DNA from 2 places in the Streptomyces sp. NPDC002669 genome. Region 2 is predicted to be linked to the other one. Evidence: riboswitches for the same ligand, from Rfam matches in the RefSeq annotation. Region 2 holds a riboswitch; the other holds the start of a gene.

Region 1 (4,205 bases), on a different contig from region 2:
CGGACTGCGGGCCCCCGCGCTGATCGCGTTCGTCAAGGACGGGCTGATCTACCTGGTCATCGCGGTGGCGATCATCTACATCCCGATCAAGCTGGGCGGCTTCGACGACATCTTCGCCAAGGCGGGCGAGGCGTTCTCGCAGACCAACCCGGCCACCGGCAAACCGCGCGGCGCGCTCGCACCGGGCGAGGCGGGCCACTGGGGATACGCCACCCTGGCACTGGGCTCGGCACTGGCACTCTTCATGTACCCGCACTCGATCACGGCGACGCTCTCCAGCCGCAGCCGGAACGTGATCCGGCGCAACACCACGATCCTGCCGCTGTACTCGCTGATGCTGGGCCTGCTGGCGTTGCTCGGCTTCATGGCGATCGCCGCCGGGATCAAGGTGGACAACGGGCAGCTGGCCATTCCGCAGCTGTTCGAGAACATGTTCCCGGACTGGTTCGCGGGCGTCGCGTTCGCCGCCATCGGCATCGGTGCCCTGGTGCCCGCCGCGATCATGTCGATCGCCGCGGCCAACCTCTTCACCCGCAACATCTACAAGGACTTCCTGAAGCCGGACGCGACCCCGGAGCAGGAGACCAAGGTCTCCAAGCTGGTCTCGCTGCTGGTCAAGGTCGGGGCGCTCGCCTTCGTCCTCACGATGGACAAGACGGTCGCGATCAACTTCCAGCTGCTCGGCGGGATCTGGATCCTCCAGACGATGCCGGCCCTGGTCGGCGGCCTGTTCACCCGCTGGTTCCACCGCTGGGCGCTGCTCGCGGGCTGGGCCGTCGGCATGGTGTACGGGACGGTGGCCGCGTACGGCGTCGCCTCGCCGACACAGAAGCACTTCGGCGGCTCGTCCGCGGAGATCCCCGGCATCGGCGAGATCGGCTACATCGGTCTCACCGCGTTCGTGCTGAACGTGGTGGTCGTGGTGGTGCTCACCTTCGTCCTGAACGCCCTGAAGGCGCCCGCCGGGATCGACGAGACCTCGCCGTCCGACTACACGGCCGACGCGGGCGACCCGGGTGTCGCCACCGAGCTCCCGCCCGCCACGGCGGGTGCGCCCGGCGGCCACTGACGCCCGACCCGCACGAAAGGAACGGGCCGCCGGTCGTTCCCGGAAGGCCCGCAGGGCCCTTCCCGTCGGTCCGGATCGAACCGACCGACACAACATGTGGGGGCCGCCTCATCGGGCGGCCCCCACATGTATGCTCATCCTCGCTGTCGCCGCAGGGGAATCCGGTGCGAATCCGGAACTGTCCCGCAACGGTGTACTCAGTGCGCATTCGCGCACCCCGAACAAGTCCGAGGACCTGCCGGCAGCGCGTCCGGTTCGACCGATCCGGGCGCCAGACGTCCGGGCCTCGCGGTTGGGCCGGCGGACGCCGTGCGCGGTGCTGTCCCGTTCCCGGGCGCGCCCGCCCGGCCGCCCGTTCCCCCGCCGGCCCCGAGCCGAGCGAGGGAGAGCCCCCACGTGACCATCGCACCAGCCGATCCGGCATCGGTCGCCACGTCCACGGCCGCCGTTTCCGAGGCAGCCGCACCCGACGGACCGGGGGCCGCGCTGCTGCGGACCCTGACCGACCTCACCGCCGATCTGCCCGACACCGACCCCGGTCGCGTCGCCGCCGCCGCGCTGCGCGGCCGCAGCGCACGGGCGGACGAGGCCGAGCTGTGTTCGCTGGCCACCGAGGCCGCCGCCGGGCTGATCTCCGAGGACCCCGCCTACTCCCGGCTCGCCGCCCGGCTCCTGACCCGCGCCATCGCGGACGAGGCCGCCGGACAGGGCGCCGTCTCCTTCTCCGCCTCGGTCGCCGTCGGACACCGCGAGGGCCTGATCGCGGACCGCACGGCCGACTTCGTCGCCCGCAACGCGGACGCCCTCGACGCGCTGGTGGAGCGGGCGCTCGCCGACGGCGCCGACGACCGCTTCGGCTACTTCGGGCTGCGGACCCTGCACAGCCGCTACCTGCTGCGCCACCCGCACACCCGCCAGGTCGTCGAGACGCCGCAGCACTTCATGCTCCGGGTCGCGTCCGGGCTCGCCGAGGACGACTCCCCGCGCGCCGTGGACGAGGTCGCGGCGCTGTACGAGCTGATGAGCCGGCTCGACTACCTGCCCTCCTCGCCGACCCTCTTCAACTCCGGCACCCGGCACCCGCAGATGTCCTCCTGCTACCTGCTGGACTCCCCGCTCGACGAGCTGGACTCGATCTACGACCGCTACCACCAGGTGGCCCGGCTCTCCAAGCACGCCGGCGGCATCGGTCTGCCGTACTCCCGCATCCGTTCCCGGGGTTCGCTGATCCGCGGCACCAACGGGCACTCCAACGGCATCGTGCCGTTCCTGAAGACGCTCGACGCCTCGGTCGCCGCGGTCAACCAGGGCGGCCGGCGCAAGGGTGCCGCCGCGGTCTACCTGGAGACCTGGCACGCGGACATCGAGGAGTTCCTGGAGCTGCGGGACAACACGGGCGAGGACCAGCGGCGCACGCACAACCTCAACCTGGCGCACTGGATCCCGGACGAGTTCATGCGCCGGGTCGAGGCGGACGGCCGCTGGTCGCTGTTCTCGCCCGCCGACGTGCCCGAGCTGGTGGACCTGTGGGGCGAGGAGTTCGACGCCGCGTACCGGGCCGCCGAGGCGAAGGGGCTGGCCCGCAAGTCGATGCCCGCCCGTGAGCTGTACGGCCGGATGATGCGTACCCTCGCCCAGACCGGTCAGGGCTGGATGACGTTCAAGGACGCCGCCAACCGGACCGCCAACCAGACCGCCGAGCCGGGCCGCGTCGTCCACTCCTCGAACCTGTGCACGGAGATCCTGGAGGTCACCGACGACGGCGAGACGGCCGTCTGCAACCTGGGCTCGGTCAACCTCGGCGCGTTCGTCGTCGACGGTGCCATCGACTGGGAGCGGCTGGACGCCACCGTCCGCACCGCGGTGACCTTCCTGGACCGGGTCGTCGACATCAACTTCTACCCGACCGAGCAGGCCGCCCGCTCCAACGCCCGGTGGCGCCCGGTGGGCCTGGGAGCCATGGGTCTCCAGGACGTCTTCTTCCGGCTGCGGCTGCCGTTCGACTCCGCCGGGGCCCGCGCGCTCTCCACGAAGATCTCCGAGCGGATCATGCTCGCCGCGTACGAGGCGTCCTGCGACCTGGCCGAGCGGTCCGGCCCGCTGCCCGCCTGGGAGCAGACGCGCGCCGCGCGCGGGGTGCTGCACCCCGACCACTACGGCGTCGAGCCGAACTGGCCGGAGCGCTGGGACGCGCTGCGCGCCCGCGTCGCACGGACCGGGATGCGCAACTCGCTGCTGCTGGCCATCGCGCCGACGGCGACGATCGCCTCGATCGCGGGCGTGTACGAGTGCATCGAGCCGCAGGTCTCCAACCTCTTCAAGCGCGAGACGCTCAGCGGGGAGTTCCTCCAGGTCAACGCGTACCTGGTGGAGGACCTGAAGCGGCTGGGGGTGTGGGACGCGCGCACCCGGGAGGCGCTGCGCGAGGCGAGCGGCTCCGTGCAGGGCTTCGCCTGGATCCCCGAGGACGTGCGGGCGCTGTACCGCACGGCGTGGGAGATCCCGCAGCGCGGTCTGATCGACATGGCGGCGGCCCGTACCCCGTTCCTCGACCAGAGCCAGTCGCTGAACCTCTTCATGGAGACGCCGACGATCGGCAAGCTCTCCTCGATGTACGCGTACGCCTGGAAGCAGGGGCTGAAGACCACGTACTACCTGCGTTCGCGCCCGGCGACCCGGATCGCCCGGGCCGCGTCCGGCCAGGCGTCGGCCGCCGCCCCCGTCCCCGTACAGCAGGCTTCGGCGCCCGACGCGGACGCCATCGCCTGCTCCCTGGAAAACCCCGAGTCCTGCGAGGCCTGCCAGTAATGACCGCCAGCGAAGCGAAGAACCTGCTCGACCCGGGCTTCGAACTGACCCTGCGTCCCATGCGCTACCCGGACTTCTACGAGCGCTACCGGGACGCGATCAAGAACACCTGGACGGTGGAGGAGGTCGATCTGCACTCCGACGTGGCCGACCTCGCCAAGCTGTCGCCGGGCGAGCAGCACCTGATCGGCCGGCTCGTCGCGTTCTTCGCCACGGGTGACTCGATCGTCTCCAACAACCTCGTGCTGACGCTGTACAAGCACATCAACTCCCCCGAGGCGCGGCTGTACCTGTCGCGGCAGCTCTTCGAGGAAGCCGTGCACGTCCA
Region 2 (4,205 bases):
CGCCGTGGTGGATCTCGTACCCCTCGACGGGCGCGCCGAGGGCCTCGCCGGCGGGACGGGCGAGGGTCTTCTCGCGGTCGAATCGGATGCGTACGGGCAGCAGGCCCAGCCCCTCGACCCGGCCCGCGCGGGACTCGACCTCGTCCTCGATGTGCTCGCCCAGGACCTGGAAGCCGCCGCAGATGCCGAGGACCGGCAGGCCCTCGGCCGCGCGCCGCACCAGCGCGTCGGCGAGACCCCGCTCGCGCAGCCAGGCCAGCGCCTTCACGGTGCCGCGGGTCCCCGGCACCACGACGAGGTCGGCGTCGGACAGCTCCTCGGCCCGGTCCACGAACCGGACGACGACGCCGGGCTCGGCGGCCAGCGCGTCCACGTCGGTGAAGTTCGACATCAGGGGCACCGCGCACACCGCGACCCGCAGCACGTCCTCGCCGTGCGGCGGGGCGACGACCGACTCGCGCACCGCGCCGCGCAGCGAGACCCGCAGCCCGTCCTCCTCGTCGATGCCGAGGCCGTGGGCGAAGGGCAGCACCCCGTACGTCCCCCGCCCGGTGAGCCCGCGCAGCATCTCCATGCCCGGCTCCAGCAGCGACACGTCGCCGCGGAACTTGTTCACCAGGTAGCCCGCGATCAGCGCCTGGTCCTCGGGGGCCAGCAGCGCCGTCGTGCCGAAGAACGAGGCGAAGACCCCGCCGCGGTCGATGTCGCCGACCACCACCACGGGAAAGCCCGCCGCCCGCGCGACCCCCATGTTCACGATGTCCGTGCGCCGCAGATTGATCTCGGCCGGACTGCCCGCCCCTTCGCAGATCACCGCGTCATACGTGCCCCGCAGCTGCTCCAGGCAGTCCACGACCGTGGAGAACAGCGCCTCCTGCCGGCCGCCGTGGTAGCCGCGCGCGCTCATCTCGCCGACCGGCTTCCCCATCAGGACGACCTGGCTGGAGCGGTCGCCGCCCGGCTTGAGCAGCACCGGGTTCATCAGCGCGGACGGCTCCACCCGGGCGGCCCGGGCCTGCATGGCCTGGGCGCGCCCGATCTCGGCGCCCTCATGGGTGACGAACGAGTTCAGCGACATGTTCTGCGCCTTGAAGGGCGCCACCTTCACGCCCCGGCGCACCAGCCAGCGGCAGATGCCCGCGGTGACGACGCTCTTGCCGGCGTCGGAGGTGGTTCCGGCGATCAGCAGCCCGCCGCTCATGGGTTTCTCCGTCCTGGGATGAGAGATCCGGGGGTGCGGGGTCCGGAGGTGCGGGGGCCGGCCCCGTCGGTCACGGCCGTCCGGCGCCCCGCGATCCGCCGGGCGGCGAGCGACACGCCGAACCGGCCCACCGCGCACACGCCCAGGGCCAGCACGCCCACCCGGCGCGACAGCCGCACCGCGCGCTCGATGTCCGCGGCCTCCACCGCCCGGCCGGCCTCCCCGTTGAGCACGGGACGGTGCTCGACCCGGCCGCCGTACGCGAGGGTCCCGCCGAGCCGTACGCCGAGCGCGCCCGCGAACGCGGCCTCCACCGGGCCCGCGTTGGGGCTCGGGTGACGGCTGGCATCGGCCCGCCAGGCCCGTACCGCCGCGCCCGGCCGGCCTCCCGCGGCCACGGCGAGCAGGGCGGTCAGCCGGGCGCCGGGCCAGCCCGCGAGGTCGTCGAGGCGGGCCGAGGCCCAGCCGTAGCGCCGGTACCGGGGCGACTTGTGGCCGACCATGGCGTCCAGGGTGTTGACGGCCCGGAAACCGGCCAGTCCGGGCACCCCGCCCAGGGCACCCCACACCAGAGCGCCGACCACGGCGTCCGAGGTGTTCTCGGCCACGGACTCCACCACGGCGCGGGCGATCTGCGGTCCGTCGAGGGACTGCGGGTCGCGCCCGCACAGGTGCGGCAGCCGTTCGCGGGCCAGCTCGATGTCGCCGGTCGCCAGGGCGTCGCCGATGGCCCGCGCCTCGCGGCCCAGGGACGTGCCGCCGACGACGGACCAGGTGGTGGCGGCGGTCAGCGCGACGGAGGCGGCGGGGCGCTCGCGCAGGGCGCGGGCCACCAGCGCGGCACCGCCCGCGACGCCTCCGGCACAGACGAGGGCGTGCAGCGCGCCCCACCCGCGGTGGTCGTGCCACAGACGGCGCTCGACGCCCGCCGCGGCCCGCCCGAACCCGGCCACCGGATGCCCCCTGCGGGGGTCACCGAGCAGCAGGTCGCCGAGCAGACCGGCGGCGGCGCCGTACGCGAAGACGCGGTCGGCTCGCACGCTCAACCGGCCGTCGTGCCTCGGAGGATCCCGGTACGGGCGGCTCTCGGCGAGAGCGCCCCGACGACGGACGCACGGCAGCCAGGCATGGCGATATGTCCTCACTCAGGGTCCGCGCCCTGGTTCGACGTGACCGGCGACGAGAGTCTCCTGGCTCCCGGATCCGCGGTGCCCCCGGCCTTCCAGCCCGCTCGCGCGTGCCGTGACTTCCGGTGTTGGGGGACCGCTCCCCGGTGACAGTGGCGGGACCGCGCCGGATTCGCACCGGCTTCCTCTGCTGTCGCCGTGATTGGCTCCGGCAGTCCACCACGCCCCGCGAACGCCCGTCAACCTGCCGTTGACCTGCGACGGTGCAGTGTGCTGAGACCCACATCGCCCCGGGCGCACGGCAAAGGGCCGGACACCCCGCGGGTGTCCGGCCCTCCGTGCCGTGTGCGCTCAGCCGTGATGCATGTGTTCAGGCGCGATGCGTGTGCCCGGCGTGACGCGTGTGTTCAGGCGACGATCAGGAAGATCCCGTACGCGACCGCCGCCGCGCACAGCGCGAAGCAGGCGTACGCCCCGGCGCGGGCCAGCAGTACCGAGCCGCCGGAGCCGCCCTGCGCCGCCGGTTCGGCCTGCTTGGAGAGGCCGACGATGCCGAGGGTGAAGAGGCCCACCAGGGCGACGGTGACCACGAGGGAGACGCCGAACACGGAACCGAGGGCTGCCCAGTCGATTTTCATGCTGATTCCTTAGACGGCCGGCCTGGACGGCCCGCTCAGACGGTGGCGGGTCGCGCCGGGTCCTGGGTGGTGGTGGTTGCGGCCGGGGCCGCGATGGTGGCCGTGAGGTTCTGGACCGGTGCCTGGGCCGCGGTGGGCGGCGGGCTGACGGCGGCGATGGCCGTGGTGATGACGCCCGCGGGCTCGGCGTCGCCGTCCGCCGGGGCGACGTCGCCGTGGCCGACCGGCTTGCGGCGCGAGATCAGCCAGATCGAGCCGGAACCCGCGATCAGCAGCGCCGCGACGACGACGACACCCCAGGTGCCCTGCTTGGTGAGGAGCTCGGCGCCCGCGCCGACCAGACCGGCGGCCGGGAGGGTCAGACCCCAGGCGACGAACATCCGGGTGGCGGTGGACCAGCGGACCACACCGCCCTGCCGGCCGAGGCCCGCGCCCATCACGGCGCCGGAGCAGGACTGGGTGGTGGAGAGGGAGAAACCGAGGTGCGAGGAGGCCAGGATGACCGTGGCCGCGCTGGTCTGGGCGGCGAAGCCCTGCGGCGGCCGGAGGTCGGTGAGACCGCTGCCCATGGTGCGGATGATGCGCCAGCCGCCCAGGTAGGTGCCGAGGGCGATGGCCAGACCGGCGGACACGATCACCCAGACCGGCGGGTTGGAACCGGGGCTCAGGACGCCGCCGGTGACCAGGGCCAGGGTGATGATGCCCATGGTCTTCTGCGCGTCGTTGGTGCCGTGGGCGAGGGAGACCAGTCCGGCCGAGGCGATCTGACCGGCGCGGTAACCCTTGGCGGTGGCCTTCTCCTGGGCGTCGTTGCGGATCTTCCCGCCGATCCGGTACGTCAGCCTGGTGGCCAGCAGCGCGGCCAGTCCGGCGACGATCGGGGCGGCGACCGCGGGGAGCAGCACCTTGGTGACCACGGTGCCGCCGTTGACGGAGGACCAGCCGGCCGACATGACGGCCGCGCCGATCAGGCCGCCGAACAGGGCGTGCGAGGAGCTGGACGGGAGTCCGACCAGCCAGGTCAGCAGATTCCACAGAATGGCGCCGACGAGTGCCGCGAAGATCACTTCTGTGCGCAGCCCGTCCTCGTTGATGATCCCGCCGGAGATCGTCTTGGCGACCTCCACCGACAGGAACGCGCCGACGAGATTGAGAACGGCGGACATGGCCACCGCTGTCTTCGGTCTGAGTGCACCGGTCGAGATGGTCGTCGCCATCGCGTTCGCGGTGTCATGGAAA

The links. A riboswitch is a leader RNA that binds a small molecule or an ion and turns the genes downstream of it on or off. The one in region 2 is predicted to bind cobalamin.
Region 1: another riboswitch for cobalamin. It lies ahead of ACFYW1_RS11355 (ribonucleoside-diphosphate reductase subunit alpha); the one in region 2 lies ahead of ACFYW1_RS05105 (cobalamin biosynthesis protein).

What each region holds. Positions count from the first base shown of each region.
Region 1 is NZ_JBIAQQ010000006.1:66,845-71,049, reverse strand. It holds gene mctP (monocarboxylate uptake permease MctP) at 1-1,069, shown strand, start outside; cobalamin riboswitch at 1,197-1,327, shown strand; gene ACFYW1_RS11355 (ribonucleoside-diphosphate reductase subunit alpha) at 1,466-3,877, shown strand; gene ACFYW1_RS11350 (ribonucleotide-diphosphate reductase subunit beta) at 3,877-4,205, shown strand, end outside.
Region 2 is NZ_JBIAQQ010000003.1:56,869-61,073, reverse strand. It holds gene ACFYW1_RS05110 (cobyric acid synthase) at 1-1,201, opposite strand, end outside; gene ACFYW1_RS05105 (cobalamin biosynthesis protein) at 1,198-2,241, opposite strand; cobalamin riboswitch at 2,385-2,517, opposite strand; gene ACFYW1_RS05100 (hypothetical protein) at 2,736-2,966, opposite strand; gene ACFYW1_RS05095 (anion permease) at 3,002-4,205, opposite strand, start outside.